DNA from 4 places in the Streptomyces sp. CLCI03 genome. Region 1 is predicted to be linked to each of the others. Evidence: riboswitches for the same ligand, from Rfam matches in the RefSeq annotation. Region 1 holds a riboswitch; each other region holds the start of a gene.
What was found. A riboswitch is a leader RNA that binds a small molecule or an ion and turns the genes downstream of it on or off. The one in region 1 is predicted to bind cobalamin.

Region 1 (7,669 bases):
GTGAGGACGGCCACCCGCCCCTTGCGCTCCAGCAGGATCGTTTCGTAGGTCATGCGGGTGTTCCGTTCCGGGGTCGCAGGGTGTGGACGATCGCCGAGAAGTCGAGGCCGGCGCCCTCGCCGGCGGCGAAGTCGGCGTACAGCTCGGCGGCCTTCAGGCCGAGCGGTGCCTCCACCCCGCCGGCCCGCAGGGCGTTCGCCGCCAGGGCGAGGTCCTTGGCCATGAGGGGCGCGGCGAAGCCGGGCAGGTAGTCACGGTTGGCGGGGCTGCCCGGAACCGGTCCGGGTACCGGGCAGTTGACGGTGAGGGCCCAGCACTGGCCGGAGGCGGTGGAGGCCACGTCGTAGAGGGCCTGATGGTCCAGGCCGAGGCTCTCCGCGAGGACGAAGGCCTCGCTCACCCCGATCATCGAGACGGCGAGGATCATGTTGTTGCAGATCTTCGCGGCCTGTCCGGCGCCCGCCGTCCCGCAGTGCACGGCCTTCCTGCCCATCGCGCCGAGCAGCGGCTCGGCCGCCGCGAACTCCTCGGCGCCGCCGCCCGCCATGAAGGTGAGGCTCGCCGCCCGCGCGCCGACCACCCCGCCCGAGACGGGCGCGTCGAGGGACCGGTGACCGGCCGCGCCCACGGCCCGGTGCGCCGCCCGCGCGTCGGCCACGTCGATGGTCGAGCAGTCGACGAACAAGGTGCCGGGCCGCGCGGCGCCGAGCAGCCCGCCCTCCCCGTACAGGGCGAGGACGTGGCCGCCCGCCGGCAGCATGGTGATCACCACGTCGGCGTCGGCGGCCGCGGCGCCGGCCGAGGACGCCGGCTCCACCCCCGTCGCCGCGGCCTCGGCCAGCAGGTCCGGCACCAGGTCGAAGCCGAGGACGCGATGTCCGGCCCGGACGAGGTTGGCCGCCATCGGGCCACCCATGTGGCCCAGTCCGATGAACGCCACGGTCGTACTCACCAGGGCACCTCCGACGTCGTGTGGGCGGGGGCCAGCCCCAGTTCGTGCGCGCCGAGCGGGGCGAAGAACCGTTCCACGTCCGCCGGGGTCACCTCCGACAGGGAGGGCGGCGACCACCGAGGGCTGCGGTCCTTGTCGACGACCTGGGCGCGGATCCCCTCCACCAGGTCGGGGGAGGAGAGCGCCGCGCAGGAGATCCGGTACTCCTGCTCCAGAGCCCTCTCCAGCGGGCCGAGCGCACGCACCCGGCGCAGGGCGGCCAACGTCACCTTGAGCGCCGTGGGCGACTTGGAGCGGAGCGTCGCGGCGGCCTCCTTCGCCGCCGGGGCGTCGCTGCGCAGCAGGCGCTCCAGGATGTCCTCCACCGTGTCCGGCGCGTAGCAGTGGTCGATCCACTCGCGGTCCTCGGCGAGCGTGCCGGCGGGCGCGGGCGCCACGTACCGTTCCAGCACCTCGTGCACGGGGTCACCCGCCAGGTCCGCGGCCAGCCGCGGCAGCAGCTGCGAGGGCACGAAGTGGTCGGCGAGCCCGCACAGCAGCGCGTCCGCCGCACCGGCAGGCGCCCCCGTCAGGGCCAGGTGGGTGCCCAACTCGCCGGGCGCCAGCGCCAGCAGGTAGGTGCCGCCGACGTCGGGGACGAAGCCGATGCCGGTCTCGGGCATCGCCACGCGGGAGCGCTCGGTGACGATCCGCACGGTGCCGTGGGCCGAGATGCCGACGCCGCCACCCATGACGATGCCGTCCATGAGGGCGACGTACGGCTTGGGGTAGCGGGCGATGCGGGCGTTGAGCCGGTACTCGTCGCGCCAGAAGTCGGCCGAGGCCGTGCCGCCCGTGCGGGCGTCCTCGTAGATCGCGCGGATGTCACCGCCCGCGCACAGGCCCCGTTCGCCCGCGCCCTCGATGACGACGGCCGTGACGTCCGGGTCGTGCTGCCAGCGGGCGAGCGCCTCGTCGACGCGCAGCACCATGGAGTGGCTGAGGGCGTTGAGCGCCTTCGGACGGTTGAGGGTGATGTAGGCGGTGCGGCCTTCGGTCCGCAGGAGCACGTGGTCCGGGGCGTGGTCCTCGGGGGAGTCGTGGTTCATCGCAGGGCTTCCGTGAGCCCGCGGGCGACGATGATGCGCATGACCTCGTTGGTGCCTTCCAGGATCTGGTGGACCCGAAGGTCGCGGACGATCTTCTCGATGCCGTACTCGCTCAGGTAGCCGTAGCCCCCGTGGAGCTGGAGGGCCCGGTCGGCCACCGTGTACCCGGTGTCCGTCGCGAACCGCTTGGCCATCGCGCACAGTTGCGGTGCCAACGGGTCGCCCCGGTCCAAGGCGTCGGCGGCCTGACGGACCAGGGCGCGTGCCGCGGCCAGCTCGGTGGCCATGTCGGCGAGCCGGAACTGCAGGGCCTGGGCCTGCGACAACCGGGCCCCGAAGGCCTCCCGGTCCGACAGGTACACGAGGCTGCGGTCCAGTGCGCTCTGCGCACCACCCAGTGAGCAGGCGGCGATGCCGAGGCGGCCGCCGTTGAGGCCGTTCATGGCGATGCGGAAGCCGTCGCCCTCGGCGCCGAGCCGCCGGTCGGCGGGGACGCGGACCCCGTCGAGGACCACCTGGCGGGTGGGCTGGGCGTTCCAGCCCATCTTGCGCTCGTTCGGGCCGAAGGAGACCCCGGGGTCGCCGCGTTCGACGACGAACGCGGAGATGCCGCCCGAACCCTCCCCGCCGGTACGTGCCATGACGACGTAGACCTCCGAGGCGCCCGCGCCGGAGATGAACTGCTTGACCCCGGTCAGTACGTAGCCGTCGTCGGTGCGTCGGGCCCGGGTGCGCAGGGCGGCCGCGTCGGAGCCGGCACCGGGTTCGGTCAGGCAGTAGCTGCCCAGCGACCGGGCGGAGCACAGGTCGGGGAGCCAGCGCGCCCGCTGGTCCGCGTCCCCGTACCGGTCGATCATCCAGGCGACCATGTTGTGGATGGAGAGGTATCCGGCGATGGAGGGGCAGCCGGTGGCGAGGGTCTCGAAGACGAGCACACCGTCGGCCCGGGAGAGGCCGGAACCGCCGTGCTCCTCGCGGACGTAGACGCCGCCGAGCCCGAGGTCCGCCGCTTTGCGGATCACGTCCAGCGGGAAGTGCTTGTCCTGGTCCCAGGTGACGGCGTTCGGGCCGAGCTGCTCCTGGGCGAAGTCGAGGGTGACCTCGGCGAGGGCGAGCTGATCGGGGGTGAGGGTGGTGGTCACCGGGCTCATCCCATCGTCGGGATGGTGAAGCTCGCGGTCTCCTTGGCCCCGGAGGGCCAGCGCGAGGTGACGGTCTTGGTCCGGGTGTAGAAGCGGATCGAGTCGGGGCCGTGCTGGTTCAGGTCGCCGAAGCCGGACCGCTTCCAGCCGCCGAAGGTGTGGTACGCCACGGGGACGGGGATCGGCACGTTGACGCCGACCATGCCGGCGCCCACCCGGCGCGTGAAGTCGCGCGCCGTGTCGCCGTCGCGGGTGAAGATCGCGACACCGTTGCCGTACGGGTGCTCGGTGGGCAGGCGCAGGGCCTCCTCGTAGTCGGCGGCCCGTACGACGGACAGGACCGGGCCGAAGATCTCCTCGCGGTAGATCCGCATCTGCGGGGTCACGCGGTCGAAGAGGGTCGCGCCGGCGAAGAAGCCGTTCTCGTGCCCGGGCAGGGTGAACCCGCGTCCGTCCACGACGAGTTCGGCGCCCTCGGTGGCTCCGATGTCGACGTAGCGGTTCACCCGGTCGAGGGCGTCGCGGCTGACCAGTGGCCCGAAGTCGGCCTCGGGATCGTCGGAGCGACCCACCCGCAGGGTGGCGATCCGCTCCTTCAACTTCGCGACCAGCGCGTTCGCGGTCTCCTCGCCGACGGGGACGGCGACGGCGACGGCCATGCAGCGCTCGCCCGCGGAGCCGTAGCCGGCGCCGATCAGGGCCTCCACGGCCTGGTCGAGGTCGGCGTCGGGCATCACGATCATGTGGTTCTTGGCGCCGCCGAAGCACTGGGCGCGCTTGCCGTGGGCCGCGGCGGTCGCGTAGATGTGCGCGGCGATCGGGGTGGAGCCGACGAAGCCGAGGGCCTGCACGCGCGGGTCCTCCAGCAGGGTGTCGACGGCCTCCTTCCCGCCGTTGACCACATTGAGCACGCCGGGCGGCAGGCCGGCCTCCAGGAACAGCTCGGCGAGGCGCAGCGGTACGGACGGGTCCCGCTCGGAAGGCTTCAGGATGAAGGCGTTTCCGCAGGCCAGAGCGGGTGCTGCCTGCCACAGCGGGATCATCGCGGGGAAGTTGAAGGGGGTGATCCCGGCGACCACGCCCAGCGGTGAGCGCAAGGAGTGCACGTCGATCCCGCCGCCCGCGTTGTCGGTGAACTCGCCCTTCAGCAGGTGGGGGACACCGGAGGCGAACTCGACCACCTCCAGGCCGCGTTGCAGGTCACCATGGGCGTCGGCGACGGTCTTTCCGTGCTCGGAGGACAACAGCCGGGCCAGCGCGTCACGTTCGGCCTCGACCAGCTGGAGGAAACGCAGCAGGACGCGGGCGCGACGCTGCGGGTTCCACTGCCCCCAGTCGGCCTGCGCCTCCACGGCGTTCGCGAGGGCGGCCTCGGTGTCGGCGCGCCCCGCGAGCGGGACCCGGGCCTGGACGGCGCCCGTGTTGGGGTCGTACACGTCGGTGAAGAGACCGGAGGATCCGGTGGTGTGTTTGCCGCCGATGAAATGGGTGAGTTCACGGACCATGGTTGCCTGCTCTCGTCAGGTGGGATCCGGGGATGGCACGGCTGACCGGCGGACGGCACCCGATGGGGTGCGCCGCTGGGGAGGGCCGTGGGACTACGAGCGTGCGGACATGTGCGCGCGCTCCGCCGGATCACCAGGGTCGTGGGTACAAACCGGTGCCATGCGTGTCTGCTCCATCCTCGTGGACAACACGGAACATCCGCGGCCGGTATCCTGACTCCCGGATCCCCGCGTGCCGCCCGCCTTCCCGACGAAGCTCGTCAGTGGTGTGTGGATGGCAGCACACTCCCCGGTCACAGTGGCGGGACCGTGCCGGATTCTCACCGGCTTCCCTGCACCGCGGACCTTGTGCCACGAACATATAGTTGGACGTCCTAGTAAGTCCAGAGCCGCCGCCGCGCGCCTTCGTCCGGCGTCCGCGGCCTGACGTCCCCTCAGCCCTACGTCGTGGGGCCCGGGTTCCCGGTCACCGGGTACGGGACGAAGGTGCTGCTGTTCTCGTCGACGGCCAGCGCCCGGCCGAGCGGCGGCACGGCCCGCTGCGGACAGTCGAGGCGCTCGCAGAGCCGACAGCCCATGCCGATGGGGGTGGCCGCCGCCGTGTTGTCGAGGTCGAGCCCGTCGGCGTACACGAGGCGCGAGGCGTGCCGGATCTCGCAGCCGAGCCCGATCGCGAAGGTCTTGCCCGGCTCCCCCCAGCCGCCGCGGTGGCGGGTGACGGCCCGGGCGGTCCACAGATACCGCTGTCCGTCGGGCATGGCGGCCACCTGGACGTGGATGCGGCCGGGCGCGGCGAAGGCCTCGTACACGTTCCAGAGGGGACAGGTGCCGCCCGCGCGGGAGAAGTGGAATCCCGTCGCCGACTGCCGCTTGGACATGTTCCCGGCCCGGTCCACCCGCACGAAGGAGAAGGGCACTCCGCGCAGCCTGGGCCGTTGCAAGGTGCTCAACCGGTGGCAGACCGTCTCGTAGCCGATCCCGAAGTGGTCGGTGAGTCGCTCGATGTCGTAGCGGAACTCCTCGGCGGCGGCGTGGAAGGCGGGGTACGGGAGGATGAGCGCGCCCGCGAAGTGGTTGGCGATGCCGATCCGCGCGAGGCCGTGGACGGGGGAGCCGGGCGGGAAGTCCTCGGCGGCCAGCCGGTCCAGCTCGGCCCCGTACTCGATCAGCGCCAGCTGGGTGGCCATCCGGAACGCCTGCTGTCCCGGCCGGAGCCGGTTCGACAGGTGCAACACCCGGGCGGTGGCGTCGTAGTGGTGCAGCCGGTCGGAGTCCGTGGCCGTCCGGATCCCGTGCCGCTCGGCGAGCCGGCGGGTCAGCGCGCGGATGACGTCGCCCGGGCGGATGCCGATCTCGGCGGCGAGACCTTCGGCGGCGAGATCGGTGTCGTGGAGGTAGTTCTGCCGGCGGTAGAAGAACTCGCGGATCTCCTCATGGGGCGAGCGCGGGCTGTCGGCGGCCACGTCCCGCCCGTCGGCCGCGTCGGCGAGACGCTCGGCCAACAGCTGGCTGCGCCGGCCCAGGTCCAGCAGGACCGAGGCGACCGCGGGCATCCGGGTGGCCAGTTCGGCGAGGTCGGAGGGGGAGACCCGCGCCTCGGCCACCTCGTTCGCGAGCGCCTCGCGCAGGTCGGCGACCAGCCGGCTGGTGTCCCGCTCCGAGAAGAAGCCCGGATCCACCCCGAAGGCCTCGGTCAATCGCAGCAGCACCGGAACGGTGAGGGGCCGGGAGTCGTGCTCCATCTGGTTGAGGTAGCTGGGGGAGATGGCGAGCACCCGGGCCAGGTCGGCCTGGGTCATCCGCCGCTCCTCGCGCAGCCGTCGCAACCGCGCCCCCGCGTACGTCTTGCTCACCGCGCTCCCTCGCCGTTCCGGGCCCGACACGCGACGTCAGAATACGGGGATCTTCATCGACCGACCCCTTCGCAATCTTGGCAATTTCGATGCCGAAGATTCGCAGACCTTGGCAGATGTACCTCCTTGAAGGCACTCGGTGTCAGTGCCAGAGTCGGTGCAGCGGCCCGCCGGACACGGCGGCCGGGACGAACCGACCGGCCCGACTCACGCCCTGATTTCGGCCATCCAGGAGGTTCGACCCGGCCGTTCGGCAGCATTGCTCAGCTTCGGCCCCGCGCCGGGTTCGGCGGCCGCAGCTCCTTAACAGGCACAGAGTGCCAAGTCGTCGGGCCCACGGTCCGGCTCATTGGCAAGACCAGCGACGGATGGAAACGGTGACGGTCATGGCAGAGGCGAACACGACGGCGGCGGCCGAGCAGCTCAAGCAGCGGTGGGCCGACGACCCTCGCTGGGCGGGCATCGAGCGCACCTACACGGCCGAGGACGTGGTGCGGCTCTCGGGCAGCGTCCGCGAGGAGCACACCCTGGCCCGGCGCGGCGCCGAGCGGTTGTGGCGACAGCTCCACGAGCAGGACTACATCCACGCCCTCGGCGCCCTCACCGGTGGCCAGGCGGTCCAGCAGGTGCGCGCCGGACTCCAGGCGATCTACCTCTCCGGCTGGCAGGTGGCCGCCGACGCGAACCAGGCCGGACACACCTACCCCGACCAGAGCCTCTACCCGGTCAACTCGGTCCCCCAGGTGGTCCGTCGGATCAACAACGCGCTGCTGCGCGCCGACCAGATCGCCACCGCCGAGGGCGGCACCGACACGACCGACTGGCTCGCGCCGATCGTCGCGGACGCCGAGGCCGGCTTCGGCGGCCCGCTGAACGCCTTCGAGCTCACCAAGGCGATGATCGCGGCGGGCGCCGCCGGCATCCACTACGAGGACCAGCTGGCCTCGGAGAAGAAGTGCGGCCACCTCGGCGGCAAGGTCCTCGTCCCGACCGCGCAGCACGTCCGTACCCTCAACGCGGCCCGCCTGGCGGCCGACATCGCCGACACCCCGACCCTGATCATCGCCCGTACGGACGCCCTCGCCGCGACCCTCCTGACCAGCGACGTCGACGAGCGCGACGCGGAGTT
Region 2 (7,669 bases), 5.6 Mb from region 1:
CGGCGGTGCCGGGCGGGAGTGCCTCGTCCCGCAGGGGGTCGAAGGTGACGACCTCCGCTCCGGCGGCGGTGAGCAGCTCCGCGTGTTCGGCGTAGGAGAACGTGAACGCCGCTCCGCCCGCGACGGCGACCACCGGCCGCCTGCCGGGGGCTCCGCCGAGGCCTGCCGGTGCGGCGCCGTCGCCGAGGGCGTCGCCCTCGGACCCCTGCGCCTCGGACGCCGGCGAGGCCGACGTACGGCCCCCGCCGCGCGTCAGCGCGGCGGTCGGCGACCACGCCGCGCACTCCAGCGGCGGAGCCGTACGCGCCAGGGCCATCAGGGCGTCCAGGTCGCAGCCCGCCCGGACCTGCGCGGCCAGCGCCGACACCGAGGCCAGCGCGTCGGTGTGCCGTTCGGCCACCGGGACCAGGCCCAGGTGACGCGAGGGCGTGGCCACCTGCGGAGCCCGCCGCAGGACGCCGAGCACCGGCATCCCCGCCTCCTCCAGGGCCTCCCGCAGCATCACCTCGTGCCGGTCGGAGCCGACCTTGTTCAGGATCACCCCGCCGAGACGCACCTGCGGGTCGAAGGACGCGAAGCCGTGCACCAGCGCCGCCACGGACCGCGACTGCGAGGAGGCGTCGACCACCAGCACCACCGGCGCCCGCAGCAACTTCGCGACCTGCGCCGTCGACGCCAGTTCACCCCGGCCCGCGGCCCCGTCGTAGAGCCCCATGACGCCCTCGACCACGGCCAGATCGCACCCGGTCGCCCCGTGCGCGAACAGTGGGGCGACCAGCTCCGGGCCGCACATGAAGGCATCGAGGTTGCGTCCCGGCCGGCCGGTGGCCAGCGCGTGGTAGCCGGGGTCGATGTAGTCGGGCCCGGCCTTGTGCGGGGACACGGCGAGGCCGCGCTCCGAGAAGGCCGCCATCAGGCCCGTGGCCACGGTGGTCTTGCCGCTGCCCGACGAGGGAGCGGCGATGACCAGCCGGGGTACGTTGAACGAAGTCACCACTCGATGCCCTTCTGGCCCTTCTGCCCCGTGTCCATCGGGTGCTTGACCTTGGTCATCTCGGTGACGAGGTCCGCGAACTCCACCAGCTTCTCCGGCGCGTTGCGGCCCGTGATCACCACGTGCTGCGTGCCGGGACGGCTGCGCAGCACCTCGATGACCTCGTCGACGTCGATCCAGCCCCAGTGCATCGGGTAGGCGAACTCGTCCAGCACGTACAGCTTGTGCGTCTCGGCGGCCAGATCGCGCTTGACCTGCTCCCAGCCTTCCTTGGCCGCCTGCTCGTTGTCGAGCTGCGCGTCCCGCTGGACCCAGGACCAGCCCTCGCCCATCTTGTGCCAGACGACGGAGCCGCCCTCGCCGGAGGCGCCGAGCACCTTGAGCGCGTTCTCCTCGCCGACCTTCCACTTCGCCGACTTGACGAACTGGAACACCCCGATCGGCCAGCCCTGGTTCCAGGCGCGCAGCGCCAGTCCGAAGGCCGCCGTGGACTTGCCCTTGCCGGGACCGGTGTGGACGAAGACCAGCGGACGGTTGCGGCGCTGGCGCGTCGTGAGCCCGTCGTCCGGAACGACGGACGGCTGTCCCTGAGGCATTAAGCGGCCCTCCTGTTGCTGTTGCTGCTGCTGTGGGGTGATGCAGTGGATGCCACTGCCGTACGTACGTTCTTCACGAGCCCGGCCAACGAGTCGGCCCGCAGCCCGTCCAGCGTGACGGCGGGACCGCCGAGGTCCTGGGCCAGTACGCCGGCCAGCCCGAGCCGGACCGGCCCGGACTCGCAGTCCACGACCACGGAGGCGACGCCCCCGGCCTGCAGCAGCCGCGCGCTGTGCCCCGCGAGCTCCCGCGGGCTGCTGTCCGTACGGCCCCCGACGTTCCCGGCCGAGGTGGCCCGCCCGTCGGTGACCACCACGAGCAGCGGCCGGCGCGAGGGATCCCGCAGCCGTTCGATCCGCAGCACCTCGTGGGCCTTCAACAGCCCGGCCGCCAGCGGGGTGCGGCCGCCCGTCGGCAACTGCTCCAGCCGGGTCGCCGCCGCGTCCACCGAGGAGGTCGGCGGCAGGGCCAGCTCGGCCGTGGCACCCCGGAAGGTGATCAGGCCGACCTTGTCCCGGCGCTGGTACGCGTCCAGGAGCAGCGACAGCACGGCGCCCTTGACCGCGCTCATGCGCTGCCGGGCGGCCATGGAGCCGGAGGCGTCGACGACGAAGAGGACGAGGTTGCCCTCGCGGCCCTCCCGCGTGGCCTGGCGCAGATCGTCCTTACGGATCACCAGGCCGCGCCCGTCGCGGCCGCGCGCCTTCTGGTGCGGGGCGGCGGCCTGGACGGTGGCGGCCAGGTGCAGCTTCGTCAGATGGCCGCGGGGGCGCTGGGAGCCGGTGGTGCGGCCGTGGGCCGTGCGGGCGCGGGACCGGCGCCCGGACGCGCCCTCGCCGAGGCCGGGCACGCTGAGCATCTTGGTCCGGAACGGCTCGGCGGCACGCACCGCGGCCTGCTCGGGCCCGGCCGCCTCCTGGGCGGAGGGCTGCGGAGCCTCGGGAGCCTCCGCGGGGGCCTCGCCGGTCTCGGGGGTCTCGGGAGACTCGGCCGGGGTACCCGGGTCCTGGGACCCGTCACCCTGCGGGGGCGTGCCACCGGGACCGCCGTCGGGACCACCGCCGGGGCCGTCGTCCTCGGGGCCGCTGTCGCCGGGGCCCTCGGGCTCCGGCTCGGGCTCGGGCTCCGGGTCCTCGTCGGGGAACTCGTCCAGGATCCGGTCGAGCATGTCCTCGTCGAGCCCGGGCGCGTCGAAGGGGTTGCGGCGCCGCCGGTGGGGGAGCGCCAGCAGGGCGGCCTGCCGGACGTCTTCCTTCCGTACGTCGGTCCGCCCGGCCCAGGCGGCCAGCGCGGTCGCGGTCCGCGCCATCACGATGTCGGCCCGCATCCCGTCGACCTCGAACCCGGCGCAGGTCGCCGCGATCTGCAGGAGCGCGGTGTCGCCGAGCGAGACCTTCGGCAGCAGCGCCCGCGCGGCCACCACCCGGGCCCGGACCTCGTGCTCGTCCCCGGCCCAGCGGGTCGCGAAGCCCGCGGGATCGTCCTCGTAGGCGAGCCGGCGGCGGACCACCTCGACGCGCTGGGCGGGCTCGCGGGAGGCGGCCACCTCGACGGTGAGCCCGAACCGGTCGAGGAGCTGCGGCCGCAGCTCGCCCTCCTCGGGGTTCATCGTGCCGACGAGCAGGAAGCGGGCCGCGTGCCGGACGGAGACGCCCTCGCGCTCCACGTACGAGGCGCCCATCGCCGCGGCGTCCAGCAGCACGTCCACCAAGTGGTCATGGAGCAGGTTCACTTCGTCGACGTAGAGGATCCCGCGATGCGCGTCGGCCAGCAGGCCGGGCTCGAAGGCCTTCACCCCCTCGGCGAGAGCGCGTTCGATGTCCAGAGCACCGACCAGCCGGTCCTCGGAGGCGCCGACGGGCAGCTCCACCATGCGCGCGGGCCGCAGGGCGCCGGGGCCGGACTCGTGCGGGCCGTCCGGGCACGACGGGTCGGGTGCGGCCGGTGCGCAGGAGAACCGGCAGCCGGGAACGACGTCGACCTGCGGCAGCAGCGCCGACAGCGCGCGCACGGCGGTGGACTTGGCGGTCCCCTTCTCACCGCGCACGAGCACCCCGCCGACCGCTGGGCTCACGGCGTTGAGCAGAAGAGCCAACCGCAGGTCGTCCTGCCCGACGACGGCCGAGAACGGGAAGTGGGTGCTGCTCACGAGATGGTCACTCCTTCGAGTGGCTTGCGATGGACATCGGTGCCGCTGTACCTGCGCTTCGCCGTGCCGGCGTTCCTGCTCCCCGCTCCGGCGGGGATGTCCCCCTCCTGCGCGAGCACCTGATCGAGCTCTTGTCGTGGTTCCCGTTCCCGCGGGGACGAGACCTTCCGGGGACGCGTCGCTCGCCGGGTCCGGGCGGAGCCCGGTCCCGGGAAGGGGCGGGGTGGGGGACAGGCCCGCAGGGCCCGGCCCGTCACGGGGCGCCCGGCGGCAGGAACGGGAGGCCCGCGGGGGCTCCGCCCTCGATCAACCGCAGCAGCGCGTCCGTGTCGGCGTGTTCTTCGATCAGGTCGCCGAGCAGGTCCAGCTGCTCCTCCCGCAGCACGGAGAACGACGTGTCCGGCGCCGGGACGAAGCGCCGCCCCGCGGCGGCGGCCACCTCGCGCAGGAACGCCCGGCGGAAGCCGTCCGACTCCAGCGATCCGTGCCAGTGGGTGCCCCACACCGACCCGACGCGACAGCCGTCCAGGAAGGCCTCGCCACCGAGCACCTCGGCCACGCCGTGGTGGATCTCGTAGCCCGCGACGTCCTCGCCCAGCGCCGAACCCACCGGCCTGGCCAGGGTCTTCTCCCGCTCGAAGCGCACCCGCACGGGGAGCAGCCCGAGGCCGTCCACCTCGCCCGCCCGCGATTCGACCTCGTCCGAGATCCGCTCGCCCAGCGCCTGGAACCCGCCGCAGATGCCCAGCACCGGCCGCCCCTCGGCGGCCCGGCGCAGCAGCGCGTCCGCGAGCCCGCGTTCGCGCAGCCACTCCAGGGCCTTCACCGTGCCCCGGGTGCCCGGTACGACGACCAGGTCCGCGTCGGCCAGTTCCTCGGCCCGGTCCACGAACCGCACCACGACCCCCGGCTCCGCCGCGAGCGCGTCCACGTCCGTGAAGTTCGACATCAGCGGCACCGCGCACACCGCGACCCGCAGGACGTCCTCACCCACCGGTGGCGCGACCACGGACTCGCGCACCGCCCCGCGCAGGGAGACCCGCAGGCCGTCCTCCTCATCGATGCCCAGGCCGTGCTGGAACGGCAGCACCCCGAAGGTGGCACGGCCCGTCAGGCCGCGCAGCATCTCCATGCCAGGCTCCAGCAGCGACACGTCACCGCGGAACTTGTTGACCAAATAGCCCGCGATCAGGGACTGGTCCTCGGGGGAGAGCAGCGCGGTCGTCCCGAAGAACGACGCGAAGACCCCGCCGCGGTCGATGTCCCCGACCACGACCACCGGGAACCGCGCGGCGCGCGCGATGCCCATGTTCACGATGTCGGTCCGGCGCAGGTTGATCTCGGCCGGACTCCCCGCCCCCTCGCAGATCACGGCGTCATACGTGCCCCGGAGCTGCTCCAGGCACTCCGTGACGATGCCGAGGAGCTGCTCCTGGCGCCCGCCGTGCAGCGCCTTCCCGGGGGACGACCCCCCAGCTCCCCCGAAGAACCCGCGCGCGCTCATCTCGCCCACGGGCTTCCCCAGCAGGACGACCTGGCTGCTGCGGTCGCTGCCGGGCTTGAGCAGCACCGGGTTCATCAGCGCGGTCGGCTCCACGCGGGCCGCCTGGGCCTGCATCGCCTGGGCGCGCCCGATCTCGGCGCCCTCCCGGGTGACGAAGGAGTTCAGCGACATGTTCTGTGCCTTGAAGGGCGCCACCTTCACGCCCTGGCGGGCCAGCCAGCGGCAGATGCCCGCGGTCACCACGCTCTTGCCCGCGTCCGACGTGGTGCCCGCGACCAGCAGACCCCCGCCGCGCCTCGTGCCGCTCATGCGCGTCCCCCTCGTACCGCTCGTACCCCGCGTACCGCTCCTGCTCGTGCCACCAGCATCCGGGTGGCCACGCAGGCGCCCAGGGCCAGCCAGGTCACCTGGCGCGACAGCCGTACCGCCCGCTCGATGTCCGCGACCTCCACCGGTCGCCCCGCCTCGCCGTTCAGTACGGCCCGGTGCTCGACCCGGCCGCCGTACGCCAGGGTTCCGCCCAGTCTGACGCCCAGCGCCCCGGCGAAGGAGGCCTCCACGGGGCCGGCGTTCGGGCTCGGGTGTGCGGCGGCGTCCGCGCGCCAGGCCCGTACGGCGCCCCGCCGGTCGGGGCCGGCCAGTACGGCGGCGACCGCCGTCAGCCGGGCCCCCGGCCAGCCGGCCAGGTCGTCGAGCCGGGCGGAGGCCCAGCCGTAGCGCAGGTAGCGGGGGGACCTGTGGCCGACCATCGCGTCCAGGGTGTTCACGGCGCGGAAGGCCAGCAGTCCGGGGACTCCGGCTACGGCGCCCCATACGAGGGCCCCCACCACCGCGTCGGAGGTGTTCTCGGCGACGGACTCCACGACGGCGCGGGCCATCTGCTGTCCGTCCAGGGCCTGGGGGTCGCGTCCGCACAGGTGGGGCAGCCGTTCCCGGGCCACCTCGATGTCCCCGGCGGCGAGCGCGCCCGCGATGGCGCGGGCCTCCCGGCCCAGGGAGGTGCCGCCCACGACGGCCCAGGTGGCGGCGGCGGTCAGGGCGATACGGGCGGCCGCGGGCCGGGAGCGCACGGCGCGGGCGCCCAGCGCTCCGACGGCGGCCGCGCCCCCGGCGCACACCAGGGTGTGCAGGAGGCCCCGGGCGCGGTCGTCGCTCCACAGGGAGCGTTCGACGGCGGCGGCGGCCCGTCCGAAGGCGGCCACGGGGTGCCCTCGGCGCGGATCTCCGAGGATCCGGTCGCCGATCAGGCCCGCCGTGGCGCCGTACGCGAAGACGCGATCGGCACGCATGGTGGCAGGTATGTCCTCACTCAGGGTCCGCGCCCTGGTTCGACGTGTCCGGCGGCGAGAGTTCCTGGCTCCCGGGACGCACGCGCGGCGTGCGATTCCGGTGACAGTGGCGGGACCGCGCCGGATTCGCACCGGACTTCCTCTCCATGCCGCCGTATTGGCTCCGGCAGTCCACCACGCGCCTCGAACGCCCGTCAACTCGCCGTTGACCTGCGGTGCGGCGGGGACGGAGGGCGAAGGAGGGAACGCGAAAGCTCCCCCCGGGACAAACCCGGAGGGAGCCTTCACACCCGACCCGCCCTACGGCGGCGGATCAGGAGACGATCAGGTAGATCCCGTACGTCACGGCCGCCGCGACGAGCCCGAAGCAGAGGTACGCGCCGGTGCGGGCGAGGGTGGCGGTGCCGCCCTGCTCGGTGGCCGTCTCGTGCTTGGACAGGCCCACCAGGCCCAGGGTGAACAGGGCCACGAGGGCGACGGTGGCGGAGAGGCTGACCCCGAAGACGGAGCCGAGTGCTTCCCAGTCGATCTTCATACTGCCGTTTCCTCTGTATGTCTCGGTCAGACCGCGGCGGCCGGAGCCGGTGCGGTCGTCGGGGCGGTCGTCTCGGCCGGGATGGTGGCCTTGAGGTCCTCGTCCGTGACCGCGGCGGTGGTACCGGCGGCGGCGACGGTCGGCGGGACGGTGACGGCCGCGATGGCCGTGGTGACGACACCCGGCGCCTCGACGTCCGCCCGCTCGACGTCGTTGACGTTGTGGTGGTCGACGACCTGGCGGCGGGAGATGACCCAGATGGCGAGGCAGGAGGCGACCAGGAAGACGGCGACGGCGGCGACGCCGATGTCACCGGAACGCATGACCAGCTCGGCACCGGCCGAGACCAGCGCGGCGGCCGGCAGGGTCAGGCCCCAGGCGATGAACATGCGGGTCGCGGTGGACCAGCGGACCACACCGCCCTTGCGGCCCAGGCCCGAACCCATGACGGCGCCGGAGCACGCGTGGGTGGTGGAGAGCGAGAAGCCGAGGTTCGAGGAGGCGAGGATGACGGACGCGGCCGAGGTCTGGGCGGCGAAGCCCTGCTGCGGCTGCAGGTCGGTCAGGCCGGTGCCCATGGTGCGGATGATGCGCCAGCCAC
Region 3 (7,669 bases), 2.4 Mb from region 1:
GAGCGGGCGGAGCTCGCCGCGGCGGGTCCGGAGGCGGGCGGCGGACACGTCAAGGAGCCGGTGGCCTGATGAGCGTGCGCAGCGCGCTGGCGAAGGCGCGGTTCTACGTACGGGAGTTCTCGGGGGAGGCCGCGTACGACCGGTACGTGGCCCACGCCCGCTCCCACGACCCGGACGCGGAGGTCCTGACCCGCCGCGCCTTCGAGCGCGCCCGCACGGACGCCCGCGAGGCGGACCCCCGCGAGGGCTTCCGCTGCTGCTGAACCACCCCGCACGCCGAAGGCCCCGCCGCTCCCCGCGGCGGGGCCTTCGTCCGCCCGGCACCCGCCCGTCGGCGCCCCTCCTGCACACTCGACCGCATGGACATGGTGATCAGGGCGGTGCGACCCGCCGAGTACGCGGAGCTGGGCGAGATCACGGCGCGGGCCTACCTCGCCGACGGGCATCTGGACTTCAACGAGGACGACCACTACCTGAACGTGCTGCGCGACGTGGCCGGTCGGGCCGCCGAGGGCGAGGTGCTCGTCGCCGTGCGCGACGAACGGCTTCTGGGCGGTGTGACCTTCGCCGCTCCGGGCAGCCCGCTCGCCGACATCGCGGCCCCGGACGAGGCCGAGTTCCGGATGCTCGCGGTGGCCCACGAGGCGCGCGGCCAAGGTGCCGGAGAGGCTCTGGTGCGGGCCTGCGTCGAGCGGGCGAGGGCGCTGGAGGGGGTGACCGGCCTGGTTCTGTCCACCCAACGCGGCATGGCCGGGGCCCATCGGATCTACGCGCGACTGGGCTTCGTACGCACTCCGGAGCGGGACTGGGCGCCGATCGAAGGCCTGACACTCCTCACTTACCGGCTCAAGCTGTAGCCACGCCGACACTACATGTGGGGGTTACCGCAGAGGGCCGCCCCCACATGTATGCTCATGCCTGCTGTCGCCGCAGGGGAATCCGGTGCGAATCCGGAACTGTCCCGCAACGGTATGAAGTGTCCGGCTACCGGACACCAAGTCCGATGACCTGCCGACAGCGCGCCCGGCTCGACCGAACCGGGTGCCGATTCGTCCGGGCCTCGCGGTTGGGCCGGTGGACGCCATGCGGGGTACGCGTTCTCGTCGCGCCCGCATGCGCCCGCTCGCGCCCCGCCCCGCCGATGACCGGGCCGAGCGAGGGAGAGCTCCCGCCGTGACCATCGCGCCTTCCGCACCGCGCGCCGAGTCCACTTCTGGCGACAACACCGAGGGCCCGGGGGCCACGCTGCTGCGTACCCTCACCGAACTGACGGCGGACCTCCCCGACACCGACCCCGGCCGGGTCGCGGCCTCCGCGCTGCGCGGCCGCAGCTCCGCCGCCGACGACGCCGAACTGCGCGGGCTGGCCACCGAAGCCGCCGCCGGTCTGATCTCCGAGGACCCGGCCTACTCCCGGCTCGCCGCCCGCCTGCTGACGCTGGCCGTGCGCGACGAGGCCGCGAGCCAGGGCTCCACCTCCTTCTCGGCCTCCGTCGAGGTCGGCCACCGCGAGGGCCTCATCGCGGACCGCACCGCCGAGTTCGTCCGTACGCACGCGAGCCGGCTCGACTCGCTCGTCGAGCTGACCCTCGCCGAGGGCGCCGACGACCGCTTCGGCTTCTTCGGCCTGCGCACCCTGCACAGCCGCTACCTGCTGCGCCACCCGATCACCCGTCAGGTCATCGAGACCCCGCAGTACTTCATGCTGCGCGTGGCGTGCGGTCTGGCCGCCGACGAGAGCGTCCAGGCCGTCGAGGAAGTGGCCTCGCTGTACCGGCTGATGAGCCGTCTGGACTACCTGCCGTCCTCCCCCACGCTCTTCAACTCCGGCACCCGGCACCCGCAGATGTCCTCCTGCTACCTGCTGGACTCCCCGCTGGACGAGCTCGACTCGATCTACGACCGCTACCACCAGGTCGCGCGCCTGTCGAAGCACGCGGGCGGCATCGGCCTGTCGTACTCCCGCATCCGCGCCCGCGGTTCGCTGATCCGCGGTACCAACGGCCACTCCAACGGCATCGTGCCGTTCCTGAAGACCCTCGACGCGTCCGTCGCCGCCGTGAACCAGGGTGGCCGCCGCAAGGGCGCCGCCGCCGTCTACCTGGAGACCTGGCACGCGGACATCGAGGAGTTCCTGGAGCTCCGTGACAACACCGGTGAGGACCAGCGCCGCACCCACAACCTGAATCTCGCCCACTGGGTGCCGGACGAGTTCATGCGCCGCGTGAACGCCGACGCCGACTGGTCGCTGTTCTCCCCGGCCGACGTGCCCGAGCTGGTCGACCTGTGGGGCGACGACTTCGACGCCGCCTACCGCAAGGCGGAGGCCGACGGCCTGGCCCGCAAGACCATGCCCGCCCGCGACCTGTACGGCCGGATGATGCGCACCCTCGCGCAGACCGGTCAGGGCTGGATGACCTTCAAGGACGCCTCCAACCGCACGGCGAACCAGACCGCCGAGCCGGGCACCGTCGTCCACTCCTCGAACCTGTGCACCGAGATCATCGAGGTCACCAACGACGGCGAGACGGCCGTCTGCAACCTCGGCTCGGTCAACCTGGGCGCGTTCGTCATCGACACGGCGGACGGCCCGGAGATCGACTGGGAGCGGATCGACGAGACCGTCCGCACCGCCGTCACCTTCCTCGACCGCGTGGTGGACATCAACTTCTACCCGACCGAGCAGGCCGGCCGCTCCAACGCGCGCTGGCGCCCGGTGGGCCTGGGCGCGATGGGCCTCCAGGACGTCTTCTTCAAGCTGAAGCTGCCCTTCGACTCCCCCGAGGCGAAGGCCCTGTCCACCAAGCTCTCCGAGCGCATCATGCTGGCCGCCTACGAGGCCTCCTGCGACCTCGCCGAGCGCAGCGGCCCGCTGCCGGCCTGGGAGCAGACCCGTACCGCCCGTGGTGTCCTGCACCCGGACCACTACGACGTCGAGCTGAACTGGCCGGAGCGCTGGGACGCGCTGCGCGCCCGCGTCGCCGAGACCGGCATGCGCAACTCCCTGCTCCTGGCCATCGCCCCGACGGCGACCATCGCCTCGATCGCCGGCGTGTACGAGTGCATCGAGCCGCAGGTCTCCAACCTGTTCAAGCGCGAGACGCTCAGCGGTGAGTTCCTCCAGGTGAACGGCTACCTGGTGGAGGAGCTCAAGCAGCTCGGCGTGTGGGACGCCCAGACCCGTGAGGCGCTGCGCGACTCCTCCGGCTCGGTCCAGGGCTTCGGCTGGATCCCGGCCGAGGTCCGCGAGCTGTACCGCACGGCGTGGGAGATCCCGCAGCGCGGTCTGATCGACATGGCGGCGGCCCGTACGCCGTTCCTGGACCAGTCGCAGTCGCTGAACCTGTTCCTGGAGACGCCCACCATCGGCAAGCTCAGCTCGATGTACGCGTACGCCTGGAAGCAGGGTCTGAAGACCACCTACTACCTGCGCTCGCGCCCGGCGACGAAGATCGCCCGCGCCGCGCAGGCGGCCACCCCCGTCGAGCTGCCGCAGGCGGTCGCCGACGCCGAGGCGCTGGCCTGCTCCCTTGAGAACCCCGAGTCCTGCGAGGCCTGCCAGTAATGAGCTCCAACGACAACAAGAACCTCCTGGACCCGGGCTTCGAGCTCACGCTCCGCCCGATGCGCTACCCGGACTTCTACGAGCGCTACCGGGACGCGATCAAGAACACCTGGACCGTCGAGGAGGTCGACCTCCACTCGGACGTCGCGGACCTCGCGAAGCTGACGCCCTCCGAGCAGCACATGATCGGCCGACTGGTCGCGTTCTTCGCGACCGGCGACTCGATCGTCTCGAACAACCTGGTGCTGACGCTCTACAAGCACATCAACTCCCCTGAGGCGCGCCTGTACCTGTCGCGCCAGCTGTTCGAGGAGGCCGTGCACGTCCAGTTCTATCTGACGCTGCTCGACACCTACCTGCCCGACCCGGACGACCGCGCGGCGGCCTTCGACGCGGTCGAGGAGATCCCCTCCATCCGCGAGAAGGCGCAGTTCTGCTTCAAGTGGATGGACTCGGTCGAGAAGATCGACCGGCTGGAGACGGCCGCCGACCGCCGCCGCTTCCTGCTGAACCTGATCTGCTTCGCGGCGTGCATCGAGGGCCTGTTCTTCTACGGTGCCTTCGCGTACGTGTACTGGTTCCGCTCGCGCGGTCTGCTGCACGGCCTGGCCACCGGCACCAACTGGGTGTTCCGTGACGAGACCATGCACATGAACTTCGCGTTCGAGGTCGTGGACACGGTCCGCAAGGAGGAGCCGGAGCTCTTCGACGACGCCCTCCAGCAGCAGGTCACCGACATGCTCAAGGAGGCCGTGGAGGCGGAGCTGCAGTTCGGCCGCGACCTGTGCGGTGACGGCCTGCCGGGCATGAACACCGAGTCGATGCGCGAGTACCTGGAGTGCGTCGCGGACCAGCGTCTGGTCCGTCTCGGGTTCCCGCCGGTGTACGGCTCGCAGAACCCGTTCTCCTTCATGGAGCTGCAGGGTGTGCAGGAGCTGACGAACTTCTTCGAGCGTCGTCCGTCGGCCTACCAGGTCGCGGTCGAGGGCACGGTCGACCTGGACGAGGACTTCTAGGGTTCGAGGGTTCCACGACTCCCCAGGAGTTCCGGGGAGTGATCGACCGGGGAGCCGGGATGCGGAGGTTTCCGTGTCCCGGCTTCTCGCGTTCCCCGGTGTCTCAGTGGGCGATGGGGCCCCAGTACCGCCGGGGGGCGGGCCGGAAGGCGCGCCGGCGCGGGGTGGGCGGGAGGCCGCCCGCGCGCTGGCGGGGCAGCCACACGAGCCGGGTCGCGACGGCCCGGATCTGCTGGTCGATCCGCCGGTCGCGCAGGATCCCGTAGAGGCTGGGCCCGAGGACGAGGGCGGCGACGGCGAGGACGGCGAGGTAACTCACGAAGGTGGTCATAGCTCTACTGTCCGCCTGATCGCCCATGATCGACAGTGGCAGTACTGTCACAGAAGACCGAATTACTGCCACACTGGGGTCATGCTGACCAACGTGGCCGTGGCCCTCGTCGACAAAGTCGCCCCCTTCGAGCTGGGGATCTTCTGCGAGGTGTTCGGAATCGATCGCAGTGACATGGGCGTACCGGTGTACGACTTCGCCGTCTGCGCGGCGGAGGAGGGGCCGCTGACCGTGGGCGGGGGCGCCTTCGGCATCACCCCCGCGCACGGGCTGGAGCGGCTGGAGGAGGCCGATCTGATCTGCCTGCCCGCCTCCGGTGACGCGGGCGTACGCATCTACCCCGAGCCCCTGCTCGCGGCCCTGCGCCGGGCCGTGGAGCGGGGCGCGCGGGTCCTCAGCGTGTGCAGCGGGGCCTACGTCCTGGGCGCCGCCGGACTGCTGGACGGCCGCCGGTGCACCACGCACTGGATGCACGCCGCGGCCCTGACCCGGCGCTTCCCGCGGGCGGTCGTCGACCCGGACGTGCTCTACGTCGACGAGGGCCCGGTGATCACCGCCGCCGGCACGGCCTCGGGCATCGACGCCTGCCTGCACGTGGTCCGCCAGGAGCACGGGGCCGAGGTGGCCAACATCATCGCGCGCCGGATGGTCGTACCGCCGCACCGCGACGGCGGGCAGGCCCAGTTCATCCAGCGGCCGCTGCCGCGCACGGCCTGCGACACGGTGGGCGAGGTGATCGAGTGGATGGCCCGCCACCTGGGCGAGGAGATCACCGTCGAGCAGCTCGCGGAGCGGGCGCACATGTCCCCGCGGACCTTCGCCCGCCGCTTCCTCCAGGAGACCGGCACCACCCCGTACAAGTGGGTGCTGCGCCAGCGGGTCCTGCTGGCGCAGGAGCTGCTGGAGTCGACCGGCGAGACGGTGGACGCCATCGCCGGCCGCTGCGGCTTCGGCAACGCGGCCGCCCTGCGCCACCACTTCCTGCGGACCCTGGGCACCACGCCGAATTCCTTCCGGCGCGCCTTCCGGGGCCCGCAGGCCGCCTAGGAGGTCGTCCGGAATCAGGCGTTGGGGACGGTCTCGTAGCGCGGGGTGCCCTCTTCCATCTGACGCAGGGCGTCCTTGCGGTCCCGCTTCGAGAGGCGGTCGATGTAGAGGTAGCCGTACAGGTGGTCGGTCTCGTGCTGCAGGCAGCGGGCGAAGTAGCCGGTGCCGCGCACCTTGATCGGGTTGCCCTGCGCGTCCTGTCCCTCGACCTCGGCGTAGTCCGGGCGGGCCAGCGAGGCGTACGCCGTCGGGACCGACAGGCAGCCCTCGTTGGAGTCGTCCAGCACACGGGCGGCGGCCGGCAGCTCGATCAGCTTCGGGTTGACCACGACACCGGTGTGCCGCTTGCCGTCGTCGTCCGGGCAGTCGTAGACGAAGACCTTGGCGTCCACGCCGATCTGGTTCGCTGCCAGGCCCACGCCCTCGGCGGCCTTCTGGCTGGCGAACATGTCGTCGATCAGCTGCGCCAGCTCGTCGCCGAACTCGGTGACGTCCTTGCACTCCTTGTGCAGGACCGGGTTGCCGACCGTGGTGATCGGACGGGCCGTACCGCGCTGACGGTGGGCGAGCTCGCGCGCCTCACAGTCCTCGGTGTCCACGACGTACCCGTCGTTCACGCTCTCGACAACCTCGTTCTCCTGCTGCGCCATGTCCGCCGTACGCCTTCCGTAAGTCCCGGTCACCGATGGCCGTGGTGGTCACCGATGTGCCCGTACAGCGTACGGCCCCGGATCAGCAGACTTCTTCGAGATCTCGCCACTCGCGGGTGCCAGGGCTGTCCGCGACCCAGCCGTCGAGCAGTCCGCGCACCAGACCGGCCGGTGCCGCGATCCCGCATTCGCGCTCGGGGACCCACAGGGAGCCCGAGCCGGCCGTACGGTGGCCGAGCGGTCCGGGGTGGCCGGGCTCGCTGTGGTCGTGCGGATCGAGGTGCTGCTCACCGTCGCCCTCGTCGCTCGGCATCTCGCTCTCCGAGCAGGTCCGGCACAGCAGACGCACCGACGAGGACCAGTCCTCGGCGGCGAATCCGGCGTCCGAGGCCAGCTGCTCCAGCGCGTCGCGGTCCGCCTCGGTGGCCGCCTCCAGCAGCACCACCCAGGTCGGCACCGGGGACGGCGCCCACAGCTCGATCTCGTCGAACACGGGGTACGAGGGGCCGGCCGCGGTCACCCGCTCTCCGTGCGGGACCCCGTCGTGGAGCACGACCTCGCCCCACCGCCGCCCGGAGGAGGGCAGCGGGATCGACAGGACCTCCAGCCGGGCCGGGTCCAGCCGACGGCCCCAGACCACCTCGGCCTCGCCCTCGGGCGACAGCCGCACGGCGGCGCTGCCCAGTTCCATCCCGACCGGCTCGCCCGCCCCGGCGGCGTCCCCGGGCACCTTCAGCCCGTACGCCTGCCAGGCCCGCCGGGCCAGCGGCCAGTCCTGCAACGCGGTGGCGGCGATCCCGACGTTCCACCAGTCCGGGGCGCCGGTCTCCCGGTCCAGCAGGGCCACGGCGCGCAGCCCGGCGGCCCGCGCCTGCTCCCAGTCGTGCCGGAACTTGTGCAGCAGGGCCAGATTGAACCAGGACTCGGACAGCCAGGGCTCCAGGTCCGCCGCTCTCGTCAGGAGCGCGCCCGCGTCCTCGTACCGCCCGTCGCCGATCAGCGTGAACGCGCGGTCGGTGGCCTGCCGCCACGAAGCGGAGGGCCGATGCCGTACCTTCCCG
Region 4 (7,669 bases), 6.3 Mb from region 1:
CTGGGAGTGGCCGACGCCCTCGGGGAGTCGCCCGCCACCGCGGCCGAGCTCGCGACCGCGGTGAACGCCGAGCCGCTGCCCCTGCAGCGACTGCTCCGCGCCCTGTCCTGCTACGGGATCTTCGCGGAGACCGAGGACGGACGGTTCGTCCACACCGAGATGTCGCACCTGCTGCGCGAGGACGACCCGCACAGCCTGCGCTACATCGCCCTGTGGTGCACCGAGCCCTGGACCTGGCAGGCATGGCCGCGGCTCGACGACGCCGTCCGCTCCGGCGGCAGCGTCTTCCAGGAGCTGTACGGCAAGGGGTTCTTCGACTACCTGCACCAGGACGCGCACGAGTCGGCCCACGTGTTCAACCGGGCCATGACCACCTCCAGCATGCAGTCGGCGCTGGACGTCGCGGAGCTCCTCGACCTCACCGGGATCTCGGTCGTCGCGGACATCGGCGGCGGCCAGGGCCACGTACTGGCGAGCCTGCTGGAGAAGCACCCGACGGTACGGGGCGTCCTGCTCGACCTGCCGGGCGTGGCGGCGAAGGCGGACCCGCGCCTGCGCGAGGACGGGCCGCTCGCCGCACGGGCCGACATCGTCCCCGGGGACTGCCGCGAGGCCATCCCGGTCGACGCCGACATGTACATCATCAAGAACATCCTGGAGTGGGACGACGACAGCACCCGCAGGACCCTGCGCAACGTCGTCGAGGCTGCCCGCCCCGGATCCAGGGTCGTCATCATCGAGAACCTGGTCGACGACACCCCGTCGATGAAGTTCACCACGGCCATGGACCTGCTGCTGCTGCTCAACGTCGGCGGCGCGAAGCACACCAAGGCCAGCCTCTGCGCCCGTATGGAGGACGCCGGCCTGGTGATCGGCGAGATCCAGCCGGTCAACGCGTACCTGCACGCGTTCGAGTGCACCGTGCCCGGCTGATGCCCCCCGGCATACGACCGAACGCCTCGAGACCGGCACGAAGCCGGTCTCGAGGGCGTGGGCGGTGTCCCGGGCGGCGTTGTCAGGCGGCCAGGGCGTTGTTGACGAGGTCGAGGAACTCGCGCGGGGACTTGCACCGGTCCGCGTCGGCCGGCAGCGGCCGGCTGTGCCGGTTCTCCAGCTCACCGACGATGCCGAGGAGGCCCAGGGAGTCCAGGCCCCACTCGTCGAAGCCCGAGTCGGGGCGGCTCGCCATGGCCGCGGGGTCGACGGTGACGCCGGCCCCCTTCTTCATGAGCGCGGCCAGTTCTTCCATGGTCAGTCGAGCGGTCATGACGGACAACTCCTCAGGCTTGGACCGGCGAACGCCGGTCGGTGATCAGGCGCATTTCAGAGCGCGCGAGGAAGCGGGAGATCTCCTGGTCGGTGGTGGGGACGCCGTCCTTGGCGCTGTCGAGCAGCCGGGCGAGCACGGCGGCCTTGTGGTCGCCCTCGACACCGAGGGCGAGTGCGGGGCGCGCGTCGAGCGGGCCGCGCAGGTCGAGGAGGCGCACGACGATGTCGTCGCGCTGGAAGACGGTGCTGCCCTCGATGGGGCTCGTCGGGTCGTCCACGGCCGCCTCGTCCTGCCCGGCGAGGAGCCGGGCGAGCGCCGTGCCGCACCCGTCCTTCGCGGGGTAGAAGAGGGCGTGCCGCCCGACGTCCGCCCGCTCGCGTCCGCCGGCCGCCACATGGTGCACCGCGGGGAGCGCCGCACGGGTGAAGAACATCCGCGCCGATCCGGGATCACCGAGATCCCGGTCCTGCTCCAGGTACGGGTTGATGGCCTCCTCCAACGCCCGTACCTCGGGCTGCTGGGCCACGTGCCGCAGGGCCGCCAGCAGGTCGCCCTCGACCTCGACCGCCCGAACGACACGGTTGCCGTGCATGAACAGCGAGGTGCGGCGCAGCCGGGTGGTCTCGTCCACCTGGGCCTGCGGGGACGTGTACCCGGCGAGGAGCTCCGCCACCACCGGTTCGCTGCCGGGTTTCACGGTGAAGGTGAGCGCGTGGCGGACCACGCCGTCGCCACGCCGTGGAGCGACCTGGAGGCTGCCCCGGGCCCGATCCGCGGCGTCCGGTGAGGAGGCTTCGGCGGAGGGCGGGCCGGTGGGGGAGTGCGAGCCGGGGGCCGGCCCCTTGCCGATCTCCCGCAACACGCTGAAACGCAGCGAGCGGGTGTCCCGTACACAGCCGTGGAGCGGCTGCACCGACGCGACGTGTTCCTCACTGTTGATCCAGGCCAAGAACCGCGGTGCGCTCTCCCATTCGCTGGTGATGAGCCACTGGGACGGGTTCTCGATCGACTGGCACAACTCGTCGCTGATGTGTCCGGGGACGGAGGACACCTGCTTCTGGAGATGCTCGTACACCTCCAGGAACTGATTCTGCGCACCGTCGTACAGATCCAGCAGCAGCACGACCCGAAGCCTCGAGCCGTCGAAGGCGGACTGGGATATCCGTTCCGACAAGGTTGTCATCTTCACACTCCTTCGAGACCACACGGTCGCCACGGGGCGGCGCCACCCGAACCGATCGTCGTTCCGTAATCCGTGCGGCGCGAGAGGAGAGAACCAAGCGGGTGAACGAGCGAGGGAACCGGCCTCGTACAGGGCATGGAAGAGCCATGAAGGAAAACGTCGACCACCACGTCCCGGTCCTCATCGTGGGCGGCTCGCTGGTGGGTCTGTGCACCTCGCTCTTCCTCGGCCGGCATGGCATCCCGCACATGGTGGTCGAGAAGCACGCGGGTACCTCGATGCACCCACGCGGACGCGGTATCAACGTACGGACGATGGAACTGTTCCGGGTCGCCCGCGTCGAGGACCGGATCCGTGAGGCCGCCTCGGTCCTGGCGGACAACCACGGCATCATGCAGGGCGGCTCGCTGACCGGTGACGACCAGGAGTGGCTCTTCGAGGAAATCGACCCGGGGGGCGCGCTCGCGCGTTTCAGCCCGGCGGCATGGTGCCTGTGCAGCCAGAACGACATCGAGCCGGTCCTGATGTCCGTGACCCCCACACTCGGGGCCGACCTGCGCTTCTCCACCGAACTCCTCTCCTTCGACCAGGACCCCGGCGGGGTCACCGCGATCGTGAAGAACCGGGAGACCGGGGAGCACAGCACGGTGCGCGCGGACTACCTCGTCGCGGCCGACGGGCCGCGCAGCCCGGTACGGGAGGCGCTCCGGATCGGCCAGAGCGGCTCCGGAGACCTGTTCCACAACGTGAGCATCACCTTCCGGTCCCAGATGCTCTCCCATGTGGTCGGTGACCGGCGTTTCATCGTGTGCTACCTGACGAAGCCCGACGCCGACGGGGCCCTGCTGCCCGTCGACAACGCCGAGCGGTGGGTCTTCCACGCGCCCTGGCACCCGGACCGCGGCGAGACGTTGGAGGACTTCACCGACGAGCGGTGCGTGGAGCACATCCGCCGGGCCGTCGGCGCACCCGACCTGGACATCGAGGTCACCGGGAAGGCGCCGTGGCACGCCGCCGAGCGGGTCGCCGAGCGGTACGCGGTCGGCCGGGTCTTCCTGGCCGGCGACTCCGCCCACGAGATGTCACCCACCGGCGCGTTCGGCTCGAACACCGGCATCCAGGACGCCCACAACATCGCCTGGAAGCTCGCCGCGGTGCTGAACGGCTCGGCCGGGCCGGGGCTGCTGCAGACCTACGAGACCGAGCGGTTGCCGGTGGCCCGGGCCACCAGTGAGCGCGCTTCGGCGCGTTCGGCGGAGCACAGCCACCCCGGGTACGAGCCCGACCCCGAGCACACGCTCCCCGTCGGGTCCGCGCCGGCGGCCCTCCCGGACGCCGCGCCGGGCGCCGGCGGCCGGCAGGGCGGGGTCCTGTCCGTGGCCATGGGCTACCACTACAACCAGGGCGTGGTGCTCGGAGCCGATCCGGACCGACCGGTCGTGCCCGAACGGATGCGGCTCTGCGGCGATCCGGGCAGCCGCGCGCCGCACATGTGGCTCTGCGCTCCGGGCGATCCGGAGCCCAGGTCCACCGTGGACCTCTACGAACGTTCCTTCGTCCTGCTGTGCTCGGAGGAGACGCCGTGGCGGGCGGCCGGGCGATCCGTCTCCGAAGAGCTCGGCCTGCCCCTGGACGTGTACGCGATCGGCACCGGTCCGGAGGCCGACCTGATCCCGGCGAACGGCGGCGACTGGACCGAGGTGCACGGTACGACCCCGGACGGTGCGATCCTCGTCCGCCCGGACGGGTTCGTGGCCTGGCGCTCGGCGCAGGCGGTGGCCGATCCGGCGGCCGTCCTCCACGAGGTCCTGACCACGCTGCTGGACCGATCCTGATCCGACCGCTCCCGGTCCCGTTCCGGTTCCCGTGCCGTCGAGGGCGCCGTCCGGTGGAGGAATCCACGGACGGCGCCCTTTCACGCGGCGCCGGCGCCGGACCGGGTCATCGAGGCGTCTTCGAGCCGAGGGCCCCGGGGATCCGCGGCACCCAGTCGAGCGTCGCCGAGGCCTCCTTCGGATCCGGCTCGCGCATGGTGACGTGCCAGCCGTCCTCCCCGGTCCGTCCGGTGATGCGGACCGTGAACGACTTGGTCTGGCCCGTGTCGTGGAAGTAGACGACGACGAGCTGCCGCACGGACCCCTCGTCGTAGAACTCCGCGGTCACCTTCCCCTTGGCCCCCTCATGGAAGGACCGGATCCAGTTCCGGGCGGTCCGCTCCACGTCCCCCCTCGCCTCGTCGGGGTCGGCGGCGAGCGCCTCCACCTCCTCGGCCTTGCCGTCGGCGAGCCGCCAGACCAACTGCTGGGTGATCCGCAGGGAATCGGACGTGGGATAGCCGACCACGCCCAGCGGATCGTGGTTCGCGTAGTCGGTCGCGTACCGCAGCGCCTCCTCGTCGGAGCCGCACGCGGTGAGGGCGCCGCAGGCCAGCACGGACGCCAGGGCGGCGCGGACGACGAGCGCCGTCCTCGGGCGGGCGCTCATCGGGGAACCCGCGATTCGAGCTCGCCGGGTGTCTTCGGGATCCACGGCTCCACGGCGGTGGCTTCGGCGGGGTCCGCCTCGGTCATGCGCACCAGCCAGGCCTCCTTGTGGTCCACCAGCACGGCCCGGACGTAGAGCTCCTTGATCTGGCCGGTGTGGTGCAGGTAGAGCACGACCGTCTGGCGGTACGAGCCCTCGTCGTAGAACTCCGCGGTGACCGGCCCGCCGGCGCCCTTGCGGAAGGCACTGACCCAGTTCTGGGCGGTCTTCTCGGGGATGCCCTCGCCCTGCTTGTCGGACACGAGCGACGCCAGCCCGTCGACGTCGCCGTCGGCGATCCGCCACACCACTTCCTGGGTGATCCCCAGCGATCCCGTGGAGGGATATCCGACGACGGCGAGCGGCTGATGCCGGCTGTAGTCCCCGACGTAGTCGTTGCCGTCGGCGTCGTTCGCCGTCGAGCAGGCGGTCAGCACGCCGAGTGCCAGGGCGCAGCCGAGCGCGGCGCGCGGGACCGGTCCAGCCATACTTCCTCGGTCTTCCGGTGGTCATCGAGGGATCTCGATGGAGTGAGCTGCAAGGTACTGCGCTGACCGGGCAGTTAGATCCGGTAAACGGACAAGAGGGACACAACTCGCGCCTCAGTGACGCAATTCACTCAATGGCCGAATTTCGACCCCCATGAGTCTCGCCCGACCATCCGAATACCGGACAACTCCGCGCGCCATCGGGGAACGCCGTCTACTCTGGCCGAGCAGCTGGTTCGCCCCGTCCGCCAGGCGGGATGCGTCGTAAGAGGGAACCCGGTGGGAATCCGGGACTGCCCCGCAGCGGTGAGCGGGAACGACCGCCGTCATACGCACTGGACCCGACCGGGTCTGGGAAGCGACGGCCAGTAGGAGTCTCGTACGGCATCCGTACGACGGGACGCGCCCGCGAGTCCGAAGACCTGCCCGTTGCCCGTGCGCGACCGATCGCGCACGGAGATCCCGGTGACCTCGTGGGCGGGTCGGCGACACATCAGGCGGACGACCGCGGACGCGTGCACCTGCACGTACCCGGTCGGGATCCGCCCGGTTCGTCATCCCTTCGCGCCCTCGGCCCCTCATCGGGTCCACAGGAGAACGCTCGCGAAGGAGAGTTCCGTGACCAGCACGACCCCCGCCGCCGGACGGCCCACCGTGGCCACCGTGTACGGCTACCCCCGCCAGGGCCAGAACCGCGAACTGAAGAAGTCCGTCGAGGCCTACTGGAAGGGCCGCACCACCGCCGACGCCCTCCGGGACACCGCCCGCGAACTGCGCCGGACCAACTGGCGGCAACTGGCCGACGCCGGCATCACCGAGGTGCCGACCGGCGACTTCTCGTACTACGACCACGTACTGGACACCAGCGTGATGGTCGGCGCCGTCCCCGAGCGGCACCGCGCCGCCGCCCTGGCCGACCCGCTCGACGGGTACTTCGCGATGGCGCGCGGAACCCAGGACGTGGCGCCGCTGGAGATGACCAAGTGGTTCGACACCAACTACCACTACCTGGTGCCGGAACTCGGCCCGGACACGATCTTCACCGCCGACTCGACCAAACAGGTCACCGAGCTGACGGAAGCGCTCCGGCTGGGCCACACCGCCCGCCCGGTCCTGGTCGGCCCCGTCACCTACCTGCTGCTGGCCAAGCCCGCACCGGGCGTGGCCGCGGACTTCGATCCGCTGGCCCTGCTCGACCGGCTGCTGCCCGTCTACGCCCAGGTCCTGGCCGACCTGCGCGCCGCCGGAGCCGAGTGGGTGCAGCTGGACGAGCCCGCCCTCGTGCAGGACCGCACCCCGGCCGAACTGAACTCCACCGCCCGCGCGTACCGGGAGCTCGGCGGCTCGACCGACCGGCCCCAGCTGCTCGTCGCCTCCTACTTCGACCGGCTCGGCGAGGCGCTGCCCGTACTGGCCAAGGCCCCCGTCGAGGGGCTCGCCCTGGACTTCACCGAGGCCGCGGCCGGAAACCTCGACGACCTCGCCGCCGTCGGGGGACTGCCCGGCAAGCGCCTCGTCGCCGGCGTCGTGGGCGGCCGCAACATCTGGATCAACGACTTCGAGAAGTCCCTCGGCACCCTCGGTACCCTCCTGGGGCTCGCCGACCGGGTGGACGTGGCCGCCTCCTGCTCGCTGCTCCACGTGCCGCTGGACGCCACCGCCGAACGCGACATCGACCCGCAGGTCCGGCGCTGGCTCGCCTTCGCCCGCCAGAAGACCGCGGAGGTCGCCACCCTCGCCCGGGGCCTGGCCCGCGGCACGGGCGCGATCGCCGCCGAACTCGCCGCCAACCGGGCCGACCTGGCCTCCCGCGCCGGCTCCGCCCTCACCCACGATCCCGCAGTCCGGGCCCGCACCGCCGCCGTCACCGACGCGGACGGGCGGCGCGCCCAACCGTACGCGCAGCGGGCCGCCGCCCAGCGGGCACACCTGGGCCTCCCGCTGCTCCCGACGACCACGATCGGATCGTTCCCGCAGACCACCGAACTGCGCACCGCCCGCGCGGACCTGCGCGCCGGGCGCATCGACACCGCCGGCTACGAGGACCGCATCGAGGCGGAGATCCGGGAGATCCTGGCCTTCCAGGAGAAGGCCGGCATCGACGTCCTGGTGCACGGCGAGCCCGAACGCAACGACATGGTCCAGTACTTCGCCGAGCAGCTCACCGGCTACCTGGCCACCCAGCACGGCTGGGTCCAGTCCTAC

Region 2: it holds a riboswitch for cobalamin, as region 1 does, so the genes downstream of both, ACWG52_RS28355 (cobalamin biosynthesis protein) here and ACWG52_RS02505 (CoA-acylating methylmalonate-semialdehyde dehydrogenase) in region 1, are expected to answer to the same signal.
Region 3: it holds a riboswitch for cobalamin, as region 1 does, so the genes downstream of both, ACWG52_RS13065 (ribonucleoside-diphosphate reductase subunit alpha) here and ACWG52_RS02505 (CoA-acylating methylmalonate-semialdehyde dehydrogenase) in region 1, are expected to answer to the same signal.
Region 4: it holds a riboswitch for cobalamin, as region 1 does, so the genes downstream of both, metE (5-methyltetrahydropteroyltriglutamate--homocysteine S-methyltransferase) here and ACWG52_RS02505 (CoA-acylating methylmalonate-semialdehyde dehydrogenase) in region 1, are expected to answer to the same signal.

Annotation. Positions count from the first base shown of each region.
Region 1 is NZ_CM132132.1:528,208-535,876, reverse strand. Features, by position in the region: gene ACWG52_RS02525 (enoyl-CoA hydratase) at 1-53, opposite strand, end outside; gene mmsB (3-hydroxyisobutyrate dehydrogenase) at 50-952, opposite strand; gene ACWG52_RS02515 (enoyl-CoA hydratase/isomerase family protein) at 949-2,040, opposite strand; gene ACWG52_RS02510 (acyl-CoA dehydrogenase family protein) at 2,037-3,191, opposite strand; gene ACWG52_RS02505 (CoA-acylating methylmalonate-semialdehyde dehydrogenase) at 3,188-4,687, opposite strand; cobalamin riboswitch at 4,874-5,044, opposite strand; gene ACWG52_RS02500 (short-chain fatty acyl-CoA regulator family protein) at 5,128-6,540, opposite strand; gene aceA (isocitrate lyase) at 6,927-7,669, shown strand, end outside.
Region 2 is NZ_CM132132.1:6,143,324-6,150,992, forward strand. Features, by position in the region: gene ACWG52_RS28335 (cobyrinate a,c-diamide synthase) at 1-997, opposite strand, end outside; gene cobO (cob(I)yrinic acid a,c-diamide adenosyltransferase) at 991-1,590, opposite strand; gene ACWG52_RS28345 (putative cobaltochelatase) at 1,590-3,740, opposite strand; partial or broken gene ACWG52_RS28350 (cobyric acid synthase) at 3,885-5,553, opposite strand; gene ACWG52_RS28355 (cobalamin biosynthesis protein) at 5,550-6,533, opposite strand; cobalamin riboswitch at 6,573-6,724, opposite strand; gene ACWG52_RS28360 (hypothetical protein) at 6,847-7,068, opposite strand; gene ACWG52_RS28365 (inorganic phosphate transporter) at 7,095-7,669, opposite strand, start outside.
Region 3 is NZ_CM132132.1:2,908,432-2,916,100, forward strand. Features, by position in the region: gene ACWG52_RS13050 (carbon starvation CstA family protein) at 1-69, shown strand, start outside; gene ACWG52_RS13055 (YbdD/YjiX family protein) at 69-263, shown strand; gene ACWG52_RS13060 (GNAT family N-acetyltransferase) at 360-857, shown strand; cobalamin riboswitch at 909-1,030, shown strand; gene ACWG52_RS13065 (ribonucleoside-diphosphate reductase subunit alpha) at 1,174-3,564, shown strand; gene ACWG52_RS13070 (ribonucleotide-diphosphate reductase subunit beta) at 3,564-4,580, shown strand; gene ACWG52_RS13075 (hypothetical protein) at 4,684-4,911, opposite strand; gene ACWG52_RS13080 (helix-turn-helix domain-containing protein) at 4,993-5,958, shown strand; gene def (peptide deformylase) at 5,973-6,608, opposite strand; gene ACWG52_RS13090 (tetratricopeptide repeat protein) at 6,691-7,669, opposite strand, start outside.
Region 4 is NZ_CM132132.1:6,864,301-6,871,969, forward strand. Features, by position in the region: gene ACWG52_RS31770 (methyltransferase) at 1-933, shown strand, start outside; gene ACWG52_RS31775 (acyl carrier protein) at 1,016-1,267, opposite strand; gene ACWG52_RS31780 (SchA/CurD-like domain-containing protein) at 1,281-2,453, opposite strand; gene ACWG52_RS31785 (FAD-dependent oxidoreductase) at 2,555-4,288, shown strand; gene ACWG52_RS31790 (hypothetical protein) at 4,395-4,937, opposite strand; gene ACWG52_RS31795 (hypothetical protein) at 4,934-5,464, opposite strand; cobalamin riboswitch at 5,680-5,908, shown strand; gene metE (5-methyltetrahydropteroyltriglutamate--homocysteine S-methyltransferase) at 6,083-7,669, shown strand, end outside.